2 regions of the Mixta mediterraneensis genome follow, and region 1 is predicted to be linked to the other one. Evidence: predicted binding sites of a transcription regulator. Region 1 holds the regulator's gene; the other holds the start of a gene.
What was found. The regulator PurR, encoded in region 1, represses purine synthesis genes. The targets are predictions, from matches to a motif close to CANGCAAACGTTTGCNTG.

Region 1 (7,490 bases):
CGACATGCCTTCGCACTGGTTACGCATTACCTGGAAAAACAGATACCCCGGTGCGCCGAACAGCAGGGCATGAAGGTAACCTTCGGCTTTTAGCGCCAGTAGCGGATCAATGTCGTGCATCGCCCGGATCAAATAACCGGCATTCCAGAGCGCCAGCATGATCAGGACGGCAACAAAGAGGGCTAACCAGTATCCCTGACGAATTTGCTCGGCAATGCGATCGCGGCGGCCTGAGCCGTTGAGTTGCGCAACGGTGGGCGTCAATGCAAGGAGAAGACCATGACCAAACAGAATGGCAGGAAGCCAAATGGAAGTGCCGACAGCGACGGCGGCCATATCCGTGGCGCTTACCGCGCCGGCCATAATGGTATCTACAAATCCCATTGCAGTCTGAGCCACCTGAGCCAGGATGACAGGAACCGCAAGGGCCAGCAATTGACGCGCTTCTGTAAAGTACTTCTGCACGTAAACACCTGACTTAGTTAATTAATGAAGGCGCATTGATAATCTCTGAGGAAAGCGCGGCATAGTGTAACTGGAGTAACAGAATTCTCCAATCTTTGTCACACAATGCGTTTTGCTAAGCTGTAAAGCAGCACCCACGGCTGGAACCTAACAGCCAGCATTAGCTGTGATAAACTAGCGCAAACTTCGCAGAGGCAAAGGCTATGTTTACCGGTATTGTGCAGGGCACCGCAGAAATCGTGTCCATTGAAGAGAAAGATCTATTTCGCACCCATATTGTCAAACTGCCGGAAGCGTTATTACCGGGCTTAGCGTTGGGGGCGTCAGTCGCACACAACGGCTGTTGTTTAACCGTTACCGCCATTGACGACGATCGCGTCAGCTTTGACTTAATTAAAGAGACATTACGCGTCACCAACCTGGGTAATTTGCGCCCGGGTGATGTGGTAAATATTGAGCGCGCCGCGAAATTTAGCGATGAAATCGGCGGGCATTTAATGTCTGGTCATATTATGACCACCGCAGAAATCTGCAAAATCATCCAGTCGGAAAATAACCGCGAAGTGTGGTTTAAAATCCAGGATCCGGCGCAAATGAAATATATCCTGCATAAGGGTTTTGTCGGGATTGATGGTATTAGCCTGACGGTGGGTGATGTGACTAAAACCAAATTTTGTGTGCACCTGATTCCTGAAACACTGGAGCGCACAACGCTCGGTGCAAAAACATTTGGTGACCGCGTTAATATTGAAATTGACCCTCACACACAGGCGATTGTCGACACGGTTGAGCGCGTGCTGGCCCAGCGTGAAAATGCGGCAACAAAGACGTTCACAGAACAAACCGTTCAGGAATAACGGAGAAAATAATTAAAGGCGCAAGCGCCTTTAATTATTTAGCGGAAATATCAGCGAGTGACGCGTAATCCGCCCTCAACCCCGCGACTAAATACCACCTGCCATAACTGAATGTCACGCGCGCGGAAAGCTCCCGCACAGGCATTCAGATAATAAGAGAACATGCGTTTAAAACGGTCACCGTAAGCGTTTTCCAGCTGTGGCCATGCCTGTAAAAATCGCTCATACCAAGCCATCAACGTGGTGTCATAGTCGGCGCCAAAGTTGTGCCAGTCTTCCATAATGAAATGCGGTTCGCTGGCGTCGGCGATATGACGAACAGAAGGCAGACATCCATTGGGGAAGATATATTTATCGATCCAGGGATCGACATTCATATCTGTTTTAATGGCGCCGATGGTATGCAGTAAGAAAATACCGTCAGGTTTTAAATTACGATCAACCGTATCAAAGTAGGTCGCATAGTTTTTAGGCCCAACAGGTTCGAACATTCCGACGGAAACGATGCGATCAAATTGCTGATTAAGGTCACGATAATCTTGTAGCAAAATGGTGACGTTTAGCCCTTCACAGCGCTGCTGAGCAAGCTTTTGTTGTTCGGCCGAAATGGTTACGCCATGTACGTTGACGCCATAATGACGTGCCGCGTAAGCAGCAAGACCGCCCCATCCGCAACCAATATCCAGTAACGACATACCCGGCTCAAGCTGCAGTTTACGGCAAATCATATCTAGTTTGGCTTCCTGAGCCGCGTCTAATGTCGAAGCTTCTTTCCAGTAAGCACAAGAATATTGCATGTAAGGATCGAGCATCAGCGAAAACAGGTCATTTCCTAAATCGTAATGCTCTTTACCAACAATCCACGCACGTTTTTTGGATTGCAGATTTGTTAAGCGCGCGGCAGCGATACGTAAAGTATCTTTAAAATGGTGAGGCAGTTTTTGATCAAGCTTATGCTTAAGGACGTGATGGAAAAACATATCCAGCCTTTCGCATTCCCACCAGCCGTCCATATAGCTTTCGCCCAAACCGAGCGAGCCTTCCTGCAAAACACGCTTGAAAAAATCAGGGTTGTTTATCTGAATATCCCAAGGGCGAGAGCCATTGATTTCAATATCTGCTTGTTCCAGTAGTTCGTGGACGATGCGATACCAATGGTTTTCTTCAAGGCTCACTTCTTCTATACACGATGAACTCATAGCTTCTCCATCACCTGTTCAACCTGAACCTGAGAAAAAGAATAGTCAATTTCTCCAGAGTTGTGAGAAAAGTCACGGAAGGGTCCGTGCGTCAAGTATCCGACGTATTACAGAGGCGTGAAAACAGAACAACTTCAGTCTGGCACCATCAAAATTAAAACCGTGCAGACGCCATCCCAGCGACAAAGTCGCCAAAAAACAGGCTCATATATTATTGATTTGTTGCGTATTTATTGACCCAGATGAGTATATTCTCACGTGAGTCAATATTCAACGACTTATTGTTAGGACGCTATCTAAAAAATCATTGCCTTAGTGATTATCCTGGCAAACGGATTTTGCTGAAGCAATATCAGTTTGTGCGCTGGCCTGATGCTGTAGCTTGTAACCCAGCCACGCCAGCACAACGGTCAGCGCCATAATCAGCGTAGCGGCAGGTAAAGCGTGCTGTAAGCCGGCAGAAACGGCCAGGCTGGCGATAAAACATAAGCCTAACTGGAGCGTATTTTGGAGTGCAGCGGCTTTACCGGTTGCATGGGGAAAAGGCAGCAGGGCGCTGGATACCACAATCGGGTAAATAGCTCCGTTTGCCAGCGCCATACCGCAGAAAGGCAGTAATAGCGTAGTCAAATTGTTAAGTTCGGCGAGAGCAACGGCAAACAGCACCATTATGCTCAGGCTATAGAGCACTAACAGCCAGGGAAGCAAACGCGCGCCGTTAAAACGATTCAGCAGCGCGCGGCAGCCAAAACCACCCGTCAGGAAAGCGAGCGTTTGTGGAATATAGCTCAGACCAATATCTGCTGGCGTTAATCCGATATGAGCCAGGATAAACGGTGAACCCGTTAGCCAGGCAAAAAAGCTGGCTGAGCAGGCAGAATAGATCAGGATATTGCCGCTAAACACCCGCGAGCGAAGCAGTGAAAGAAAGCCCGGTTGGCGATGCTTTTCTCTGATGTCTGTCGATCTGGCGGGTAAACGCAAAGTAACGGCAATAAGGACCAGAGCAATGACCATTAACACTAAAAAAATTGAACGCCAGTGAAAATGGCTGATAAGCCATGCGCCAAACAGGGGCGCTAACGCCGGCGAAAGCGCGACTAAAGGCATAATGGTGGCAAAGACTTTATTCGCACGCGCCTGCGGATAGCGATCAACCACCAAAGCCTGCCAGCTGACTGCGGCAGCACACACTCCCACCGCCTGAATAAAACGCAGCGCCAACATAAAAATGACGTCCGTAACCCACAACATCCCTGCGCATCCAAAGGCGAAGATCGCCAGACCTGCCAGTAAAACCGGTTTTCGCCCGATCCTGTCTGATATGGGGCCCCAGAACAGTTGCGCACAGGCAAAGCCCGCAAGGAATAAGCTCATACTGGCGCTAATGATGCCAGGCGAGGTAGCAAAGGTTTGCTGCATCACGCCGAAAGCGGGAAGGTACATATCGGTTGCCAGAAAGCCCAGCATGCTGAGTAAGGCGAGGTAAGGGATAAATCCTTTATTTGATAACATCTGATTCTCATTTTTGCAGAGTGAACGCGGCAGAGTGTAGAAGGTGCATTAAACGCTGTGAAACGCTAATATTTGTCTTAACCTGTTAAAATTTTTGAAGGCAGATTATGTGGTCCGAATATGCGCTTGAAGTCGTGGACGCGGTAGCACGGGGCAGGAGTTTTAGCGCCGCTGCGCAAGAGCTACATCGTGTACCTTCTGCCATTAGCTATACGGTACGCCAGCTTGAAACCTGGCTGGCGGTGCCGTTATTCGAACGTCATCATCGTGAAGTGGTTTTAACGCCAGCCGGTGAACATTTTGTCCGGGAAGGGCGAAGTGTTATCAAAAAAATGCTTGCGACCCGGCGTCAATGTCAGCAGCTGGCAAATGGCTGGCGGGGCCAGTTAAGCATTGCGATTGATTGCATTGTAAAACCTGAGCGAACGCGACAACTGGTGAAAGATTTTTACCGCCATTTCCCCGATATGGAACTGATCATCAGTTATGAAGTATTCAATGGGGTATGGGACGCCTTAGCAGATAGCCGCGTCGACGTGGCGATTGGCGCTACGCAGGCCATTCCCGTGGGAGGACGTTTCGCCTTTCAGGATATGGGCGCAATTAACTGGCGCTGCGTGGTTCAGCGCGATCACCCTTTAACGCTCGCCAGTGAGCTGGATGATGATACGTTGCGTAGCTGGCCGTCACTTGTCCTGGAAGATACGTCGCGCGCGCTGCCGCGGCGTATGACCTGGACGCTAGATAATCAGCGTCGGGTGGTGGTGCCGGAATGGCAAACCGGGCTGGATTGTGTATTGGCAGGTTTATGTGTAGCGATGGTGCCAGGGCATCTGGCTCGTCCACTACTTGACGCCGGTAAGCTTGTCGAGCTAACGCTACCGATGGCTTTTCCAGAGAGTCCGTGCTGCGTGAGTTGGGCAGAAGATCGCGCATCACCGGCGCTGGGTTGGTTGCTCAGCTATTTAGGTGATGCGCAAACACTTAATCAGGAATGGTTAAGCGAGAATTAACGGCGATAATCGCGAAAAGGGCCGTAGCCTACCGAGCGGCGTTCAATCAGTGTCGGATGGACTTCAATGGTTTGTGACTCTTCGCGTTTGCTGGTAATACGATCCAACAACATTTCCAGCGCTTTTTCACCTAGCTGCGCCTTGGGTTGGTGTACGGTAGTTAACGCCGGGGTGAAGTAGCGCGCGTTGCGTACGTTGTCATAGCCGATAACGGAAATGTCCTGCGGTACGCGCAGGCCCATTTCATCTGCTGCGCAAATGGCCCCCATCGCCATTATATCGCCGCCACAAAATACGGCTGTCGGGCGTTGTTTTTGCGAGAGAATCTGCTGCATGGCCTGATAACCTGATTCGGGTTCAAAATCTCCCTGGACTATCCACTCAGCACGCGGTTGGATGTTGGCTTCCTGAAGGGCTTTTAAGAAGCCTGCATGACGCCCACCGCCGGTATTACGTTCTAACTGTCCGGGAATCGCTCCAATATCGCGATGGCCGCGTTCAATCAAATAGCGCCCGGCAAGATAGCCGCCCTGGAAAGCGTTATCCAACACGGTATCGGTAAAGTCAGCGCGTGATTCGCCCCAGTCCATGACCACCATGGGAATATTTCGATTCTCTTCCAGCATCTTCAACAGATCGTCTGGATATTCGGAACACATCACTAATAAACCATCGACGCGCTTTTGCGCCATCATTGATAAATAAGCACGCTGCTTATGCAAGCCATTGTGTGCGTTACCTAAAATCAGGGTGTAACCTTTCTCAAAACAGTGATTTTCAATGGCTTCAATAATTTCTGCGAAGTAAGGCGCCTCGCTGGAAGTCGCAAGCAATCCCAGCGTTTTGGTGTGATTAACTTTCAGACTACGCGCCACAGCGCTTGGCGAATAGTGCAGCTCCTTGATGGCTTGCCAGACGGTATTGCGCGTTTCTTCTGCCACAAAACGCGTTTTATTGATGACGTGTGAGACGGTGGTGGTCGATACTCCCGCTCGTTTCGCCACATCTTTAATTGTTGCCATGAAAAAGAGACTCCTGAACTTATCTTAACCTATTGATAAGTATCATGTTAAACGATTGCGTCGGCTGAGGTTTTTGCCCACCAAAATGCAATTTTTTTGCCTGTGATCTGGCGTCTGGATAGGTAAAAATGCCAAAAAAGACGGTGAACGGAACCGACGTTGCGCATGTTGCGCATGTTGCGCAACAAAAACAGGATTCTAACAAGGCTGAGCGGATAAAACGAGATTTTTACCGGACCTTATGGGAAAATGCAGTATCCCTACAATCTGTGTGGCTAAGGAGAGGTGATGAGTACCGATATAAAACTGGCGTTGATGACGAGCGGCGCAGCGCTGCTAATGATTCTGGCATTTAGCTTTACCGCCATTCTGCACTAATACAAAAGCCGGATAACGGAGCGTCTGCCTGGGAGGGCCACTCTGTCATCCGGCTTCTTCTGCCTGCGAAGGCAAATACCTCAGCGAATGGTTTTTGGCGTCATCATACGACGCGCACCAATATAGTGCCGCTGCCAGTAATCTTCACCCAATGCGCTAATCTGTATGTCTTTGCCGGTGCGCGGCGACTGAATAAATTTACCGTTGCCTAAATAGACGCCAACGTGATCGGCGGTGCCGCGTCCGTTAATACGGAAAAAGACCAGATCACCTTTCTCCAGCAATTCGCGCTTAACCGGTGCTGCATCACGCAGATGATACATTTCGTTCGCGGTACGGGGAATTTTGAACTTCAGTAAATCTTTGTAGGCGTACCAGACTAAGCCGCTGCAATCAAAGCCGGTATGCGGCGATACGCCACCCCATTGATACGGTTTACCCAGCTGTCCCATTAATTTCGCCATCGCGGTTGCGCGCGCTTTTTGATAACGCTGACGGTGAGATTTGCTCATTCTGAGGGTGCTGATGTCATTAATTTCATTCACGATTTTCGTTGATCGAGATTGACCGTGACGCTTGCTGGAAAGTTTATGCGTATTTTTTTGAGTGGCGGCGTTAACTGCGGCTACGGCCGCTCGCTTTTTTTTCAGTTTAAGTTTCTGAACGGTAACCTGGCGAGATTTCTTCACGGTACTTTTCACCGGACGACGCTTGCGCCGCTCGTCTTCACGCGCACTTTTTTTCTCTGCTTTATGCTGACTGGCATTAACCGGCATCTGCGGGGAAGCAGAGGCGACGTTAAAAAACAGTTGGGCAAAAGCCAGGATGAAAAGCGTAATCAGTAAACGCATAGTCCGGTTATAAGTTGTGCTGTCAGGTTAAAAAGGCCATAACAGAGTTAGAAAATTCTGATCCGCGATCAGGGCCGAAGCAATTTTAGACCAGTTTTTTTTAAAAAAGTAAGTCCTTTTTCTATTAATCTGTTCGCCGCGTTAATTTGGGGTTAAAATGTGCAATTTCAGTGGTTTATATCAGCGAAAT
Region 2 (7,490 bases), on a different contig from region 1:
GCGTGCGTGATAAGCGGGTGCTGAATGAAGCCTGTGAGCGTGCGCTGCGCGCCGCAGCGCTGTGGAGCGAAGTGAAAGATCAGTTGGGGCAGAATGCGTTGGCGCTTTCAACTGGTCAGCAGCAGCGCCTGGTGATCGCCAGGGCTATCGCTATCGAGCCGGAAGTATTATTGCTGGATGAACCAACCTCGGCGCTGGATCCGATCTCCACGCTGGTGATTGAAGAGCTGATGACCACGCTCAGGCAGCACTTCACGCTGGTGCTGGTGACGCACAATATGCAGCAGGCGTCGCGCGTGTCGAATTACACCGCGTTTATGCACAATGGAGCGGTGATAGAGTTTGATGAAACCGACCGGATTTTTACCACGCCGCAGGTACGTCGTACTGAAGATTACATTACCGGGCGCTACGGTTAAGGAAGCAATAAAGGAGAAGCGTGCGCTTCTCCCTGGAAAATCAGGCGCGATCGCAGCCTTGTGGCGGCAACGGCTTGCCATCCAGCCAGGCTTTGCCGTCACGCATCACGAGTCGTCCTTCAATAAACCAGTTAATGACCTGCGGGTAAATAACATGTTCTTGCTGCTGTACGCGCCCGGTAATCGCTTCCTCGCTGTCTCCGGCAAGCACCGGCACCCGCGCCTGTAGAATAACCGGGCCACCGTCCAACTCATCGGTAACGAAATGCACTGACGTGCCGTGTTCGGTATCGCCGTTCTCCAGCGCCTGACGATGGGTATGCAGGCCAGGATATTTCGGCAGCAGGGAAGGGTGGATATTCAGTAAACGATCGTGATAGCGCGCAACAAAAGCGCTGCTCAGGATGCGCATATAACCGGCCAGCACCACCAGATCCGGCGCATACGCGTCGATTTCGGCAATCAGCTGGCGATCAAAAGCTTCGCGATCGGCAAAATTGCTGGCGGCTAACGACAGGGTCGGCACGCCAGCTTGCTGGGCACGGGTTAAACCATAGGCAGACGCTTTATTGCTGAACACAGCAGCGACACGGCCATGAATGCGCCCGCTTGCGCAGGCGTCAAGGATGGACTGAAGGTTGGTTCCGCTGCCGGAAATCAGTACAACCAGTTTCTTCATGCCTGAATAACCACACGCTCTTCGGCGTCAGACGCTTTAATCACGCCGATTTTCCACGCTTTTTCACCGGCTGCGCTCATCAGCTCAACCGCTTTGTCAGCATCCGCCGGACTCAGCGCAATCACCATGCCCACGCCGCAGTTAAAGGTGCGATACATTTGGTGACGGCTGACATTGCCTGCCTGCTGCATCCAGTTGAACACCGAAGGCCATTGCCAGCTTTTCTCGTCAATCACGGCTTGGGTATTATCAGGCAGTACGCGTGGGATATTTTCCCAGAAGCCGCCACCGGTCAGGTGCGCAATAGCATGGACGTCAATTTGCGCGATCAGGCTAAGGATGTTTTTCACGTAAATACGGGTAGGTTCAAGCAGATGATCGGCCAGCGGTTTACCGTCCAGCTGTTCAGTCAGCGGATCGGTGTTACTGACGTCAAGGATCTTACGCACCAGCGAATAACCGTTGGAGTGCGGGCCGCTTGAGCCGAGTGCAATCAGTACATCGCCGTCCTGCACTTTGCTGCCGTCGATAATTTCGGACTTCTCAACCACGCCGACACAGAAACCCGCAACGTCATAATCTTCGCCGTGATACATGCCCGGCATTTCAGCGGTTTCACCGCCCACCAGCGCACAGCCCGACTGTAGACATCCTTCGGCGATACCGGTGATCACCGCAGACGCGGTTTCAACGTCCAGCTTGCCGGTTGCATAGTAATCCAGGAAGAATAAAGGTTCAGCCCCTTGCACCACCAGATCGTTGACACACATCGCCACCAGATCAACGCCAATAGCATCGTGGTGCTTCAGATCCATCGCCAGACGTAGCTTAGTGCCCACGCCGTCGGTGCCGGAGACCAGCACGGGTTCGCGGTATTTCTGCGGCAACGCACAAAGCGCACCGAAACCGCCCAGGCCACCCATAACTTCCGGGCGACGCGTTTTTTTCACTACGCCTTTAATACGGTCAACCAGAGCGTTACCAGCATCAATATCAACACCGGCGTCTTTGTAGCTGAGAGAGGTCTTGTCGGTCACTGCGAGGTCCCCACGCGAGTTGCGGTTGGTGGTTAAAATAAAGCGCGGCAATTCTACCAGCGCAGGTAAACGTTTGCGAGCCTCAGATTGCGCGCCATGCGATTTTCATCAATCCTTAATTTGTCGCGGCAAAAATTACCGACCAGTGCAAGGACATATGGCGCAAAGCCGAAAAGGCGGTATAATCCCGCGATTTTTTTTAGCTCAACTCATTCCGGGAGAACACCAATGAAGATCGTGGAAGTCAAACACCCGCTGGTCAAACATAAACTGGGTCTGATGCGTGAGCATGATGTCAGCACGAAGCGTTTCCGTGAGCTGGCCTCAGAAGTCGGCAGCCTGCTGACCTATGAAGCCACCGCCGATCTGGAAACCGAAAGCGTTACCATTGAGGGCTGGAACGGCCCGGTGCAGGTCGATCAAATCAAAGGCAAAAAAATCACCGTTGTACCTATTCTGCGTGCCGGCCTTGGCATGATGGAAGGCGTACTGGAACATGTTCCGAGCGCGCGTATTAGCGTAGTTGGCGTGTATCGTGATGAAGAGACGCTGGAGCCGGTGCCCTATTTCCAGAAGCTGGCCTCTAATATTGAAGAGCGCTTAGCGCTGGTGGTTGATCCAATGTTAGCAACCGGTGGTTCGATGATTGCTACCATCGACCTGCTGAAAAAAGCGGGTTGCAACAGCATTAAAGTGCTGGTGTTAGTGGCTGCGCCGGAGGGTATTGCCGCCCTGGAAAAAGCCCATCCTGACGTTGAGCTGTATACCGCCTCTGTCGATCAGGGCCTGAACGAAAAAGGCTACATCATTCCGGGTCTGGGCGACGCCGGAGACAAGATTTTCGGAACCAAATAAAGTGAATAGCCGACCAGAGAGTCGGCTTTTTTTTGACAAAAAAGCACCACACATCTCAAGGGGATACATGATGACTCGTCGCGCCATTGGCGTTAGCGAACGACCGCCGCTACTGCAAACCATTCCACTCAGCCTGCAACATCTGTTCGCCATGTTTGGTGCAACTGTCCTGGTGCCGATTTTATTTCACATTAATCCGGCCACGGTATTGCTGTTTAATGGTATCGGCACACTGTTATACCTTTTCATCTGTAAAGGCAAAATTCCGGCCTATCTGGGTTCGAGCTTTGCCTTTATTTCGCCGGTGCTGTTGCTGTTACCGCTGGGTTATGAAGTGGCGCTGGGCGGTTTTATTCTCTGCGGCCTGCTGTTTTGCATCGTCGCGCTGATCGTAAAAAAAGCCGGCACCGGCTGGATCGACGTGATGTTTCCGCCAGCGGCGATGGGAGCAATTGTCGCGGTTATCGGCCTGGAGCTGGCGGGCGTGGCGGCAAATATGGCTGGTTTGCTGCCTGCCGAAGGCAGTTCGCCAGACAGCAAAACAGTGATCATTTCTCTCGTCACGCTGGCGGTCACGGTATTTGGTTCGGTGCTGTTTCGGGGCTTTCTCGCCATTATTCCTATCCTGATTGGAGTGTTGGTCGGCTACGGGCTCTCGTTCTTTATGGGTATTGTTGACTGGAGCGGCGTCTATAATGCGCCGTGGTTTGCGCTGCCAACGTTTTATACCCCGCGCTTTGAATGGGTGGCGATGCTGACCATTCTGCCTGCCGCGCTGGTGGTGATTGCCGAGCATGTTGGACACCTGGTAGTGACAGCAAATATCGTGAAGAAGGATTTAATTCGCGATCCAGGCCTGCATCGTTCAATGTTTGCTAACGGCTTATCGACGATGATTTCCGGCTTTTTTGGTTCAACGCCGAACACGACCTATGGTGAGAATATCGGTGTGATGGCGATTACCCGCGTTTACAGTACATGGGTGATTGGCGGCGCGGCGATTTTTGCCATTCTGCTTTCCTGCGTCGGCAAACTGGCGGCTGTCATTCAGGCAATACCGGTGCCGGTGATGGGCGGGGTATCGTTACTGCTGTATGGCGTAATCGGAGCTTCAGGTATTCGTGTGCTGATCGAATCTAAAGTGGATTACAACAAAGCGCAAAATCTGATCCTGACGTCCGTTATCCTGATCATTGGCGTGAGCGGCGCAAAAATACACCTCGGTGCAGCAGAACTGAAAGGTATGGCGCTGGCAACCCTTGTTGGCATTGGGCTGGCATTAATCTTTCGTGTTATCTCACTGCTGCGCCCGGAAGAAGTAGTGCTGGATACCGAAGAAAAAGGCAGCCATTAAGGTCAACATCGGGGCAGGGAAGCCTCATTCATCTCTTTTTAAAAACTGTGGTAGACTGCCCCGGTTTTTTAGCTTGTTCGCTTGCTGAGGTGCTTCTGAACACGCCGGCACAATTGTCATTGCCACTTTATTTACCTGACGACGAAACCTTTGCCAGCTTCTGGCCGGGGGAAAACCCGTCGCTGATTGCCGCGTTAAAAGGTGCACTCAGTCAACATCATGGCAGCTATCTCTATTTCTGGTCACGCGAAGGCGGAGGGCGCAGCCATCTGCTGCACGCCGCATGCGCCGAAATGTCGGCTCGCGGTGAAGCGGTCGGCTATGTACCGCTGGATAAGCGCACCTGGTTTGTGCCAGAAGTGTTAGATGGCATGGAACAGCTGGCTCTGGTGTGTATTGACAACATCGAGTGCATTGCGGGTGAAGCCGAATGGGAGATGGCGATTTTTGATCTCTATAATCGCATTCTGGAAACGGGTAATACGCGCCTGCTGATTACCGGCGACCGGCCGCCACGTCAACTCAATTTGCAACTTCCCGATTTGGCTTCGCGCCTTGACTGGGGACAAATCTACCGTTTACAGCCGCTTTCTGACGAAGACAAACTACAGGCGTTACAGCTGCGAGCCGGATTACGTGGATTTGAACTGCCAGAAGATGTGGGCCGCTTTCTGCTTAAGCGACTCGATCGTGAAATGCGTACGCTGTTTGAAACGCTGGATCGCCTTGATCGCGCTTCCATCAGCGCCCAGCGCAAACTCACCATTCCCTTTGTGAAAGAGACGCTTGGCCTTTAAAGGATCTTCAGCACCGCTTCTGGCGGTCGCCCCAGCTGTGCCTGCTCGCCATTGATCACAATCGGACGTTCAATCAGTCTGGGGTGCTCAACCAGCGCCGCGATCAACGCGCTTTCACTTTTATCGCTTTCGCTAAGCGCTAATGTTTTGTACATCTCCTCTTTTGTACGCATCAGCTGACGTGCGCTGGTCATGCCGAGTTTTTTCAGCAAAATTTGCAGTGTTTCGCGGTCTGGCGGGGTTTCCAGATAAAGCACCACGTCTGGTTCAATACCTTGCTCTTTTAACAGCGCCAGCGTTTCGCGACTCTTACTGCAGCGCGGGTTGTGATAAATGGTCACCATAATCGTTATCCTTTTTGATACTGCTTAAAACGTTGTTGTAACTGACGTAACTGGTCGATGCGAGCATCGTAACGCGCCTGCTTCAGGCTGCCGAGCGGCACCTGCGCGCTGGCTCTGCTCAATGCGGAAATCGCCTGATCGAGCTGGCCATTCAGGGCCAGGCTTTCAGCGCGCGCCGACAGTTCTTCATCACTCAAACCCTGTTGTGCCGATGCCTGCGCCAGTAAATCCCAGCCATTTGGGTCATCTTTATTCGTCCAGGTATAACGGTTAAGAATGCGGCTGGCGTTGGCGGGTTGTTTCGCTTCGACGTAAGCGTTAGCAAGGTTAAGCTGCACCACCGGACTGTTTTTTGCTCCGCTGGCGTTATTCAGCATGATTATTGCCTGCTGCGGTTGATTCAGCCCAATATCAATGTCCGACATAATATCTAGCAACCAAACGTTGCCGGGCTGTTTCGCCAGCAATGGGGCGATGATTTTTTTCGCAGCAGCAAAATCTTTCGCCTGTAAAAATTGCACCGCTTTGCCGTATTTCGCGGCCAGTTGCTCTCGCGCATTGCCGTTAGCATACTGGTCGAGCAACTCCCCGGTCAGTTGATTGCGCCCGGTAGGATACATTCCCAGCGAGCGTACCTTTGCCATATAAAAGTCTTGAGAAGACTGCACGACCACAGGCCGCATCTGGTTGGCGCGATTACGTGCGTCGGCCAGACGGCTATCAGGCAGCGGGTGGGTTAGCAAAATTTCTGGCGGTTTAGAGGAGAAGCGGGTTTGATCCGCCAGCTTTTGCAGGAAGTCAGGCATCGCTTGTGGATCGAAGCCAGCGCGTTGCAATACATGAATGCCGATGCGATCGGCCTCCTGCTCGTTGCCCTGGGTAAAACTGATAATCCCCTGTTGCGAGCCTGCCAGCGTGCCGGTTAGCGCTGCCATTCCGGCTTGCGGATTCGCCATTGCTAACAGAATCGAGCCCAACGCACCTACCCAGGTCAGGGGCGCATTACGTTTTTGATCTTCCATCGCGCGCGCTAAGTGACGTTGAGTAACGTGAGAGATTTCGTGCGCCATCACGGAAGCCAACTGGCTTTCATTATCTGTAAAGCGAAACAGCGAGGCGTGCAGCACCACATTTCCGCCGAAGAAAGCAAAAGCATTTAGCTCATCATTTTGAATCAGGAAAAAGTGAAAGGGCGTTTTTACTGCATCTGCGTGCGATACCAGCCGCTGACCGAGTTGATTAATGTACTGATTTAACAGGGGATCGTTAATCAGAGGGGCACTGGCGCGCAGCTGGCGCACGTAAAAATCGCCCATCTGTAGTTCCTGATTAATGGAGAGTGTCGATCCGGCGGTCGTGCCAATGTCAGGCAGCGAATCACTGACATCGGCTCTGACAGATGCCATGCTGGTCACGATCAGCGTAGGAATAAGCGCGGCGAGCAATGTTTTCGTTAACCGGTTCAACATGACGTAATCCTGTAGAGAAGACCTGAAATTGGACAGGTGCGCAGCAGCAATGTTCTGTTTTTTTCGGCAGTCATAACGCGTCGCGCTTATCTTAACCACAGCCCGACAGGAAAGAAATGGGGTTTACTGCCCCGGGATGCTGGTATTTGTAGCAAACCAGGGGCGCTTGCAGCAAAAAATTGAATATCTCGCCAACCTCAACCAAAGCTAAACACACGCCATATTGCGCCAGTAAGCCAGCGTTTCAAGGGAAATATTAAGGCGTGTCTGATCGCTTATTTTATAAACTCTGTTAACAGGGAGAAACCCTGTGGGATTTTAACCGAAAGGAAAATAGCTCCTAATTAAAGTTATGTAAATTCGCTCAAAAAAATTGAAGGTGGCATGATTTTTTCCAGGTTTACTCCGAAAAAATAACGGAATTTGTTCATTCTCACGCTTTGGTTTAATCACATTTTTTTATCGTGGCGGCGTAAGCGACAAATAAAAAAGCATTAATGAGTGGACTTATAAAGATGAGATAAACCACCAGTCAT

Region 2: a site for PurR is predicted at 2,198-2,215, ahead of purM (phosphoribosylformylglycinamidine cyclo-ligase). Genes of this name have one in related genera too.

Annotation. Positions count from the first base shown of each region.
Region 1 covers NZ_JASUAZ010000010.1:107,238-114,727, forward strand. The annotation lists gene QRY16_RS09185 (MATE family efflux transporter) at 1-465, opposite strand, end outside; gene QRY16_RS09190 (riboflavin synthase subunit alpha) at 669-1,322, shown strand; gene cfa (cyclopropane fatty acyl phospholipid synthase) at 1,373-2,521, opposite strand; gene punC (purine nucleoside transporter PunC) at 2,834-4,036, opposite strand; gene punR (DNA-binding transcriptional activator PunR) at 4,144-5,049, shown strand; gene purR (HTH-type transcriptional repressor PurR) at 5,046-6,071, opposite strand; gene cydH (cytochrome bd-I oxidase subunit CydH) at 6,360-6,449, shown strand; gene QRY16_RS09220 (C40 family peptidase) at 6,530-7,300, opposite strand.
Region 2 covers NZ_JASUAZ010000016.1:2,545-10,034, forward strand. The annotation lists gene pstB (phosphate ABC transporter ATP-binding protein PstB) at 1-419, shown strand, start outside; gene purN (phosphoribosylglycinamide formyltransferase) at 460-1,098, opposite strand; gene purM (phosphoribosylformylglycinamidine cyclo-ligase) at 1,095-2,135, opposite strand; gene upp (uracil phosphoribosyltransferase) at 2,364-2,990, shown strand; gene uraA (uracil permease) at 3,061-4,344, shown strand; gene hda (DnaA inactivator Hda) at 4,440-5,141, shown strand; gene arsC (arsenate reductase (glutaredoxin)) at 5,138-5,485, opposite strand; gene bepA (beta-barrel assembly-enhancing protease) at 5,491-6,954, opposite strand.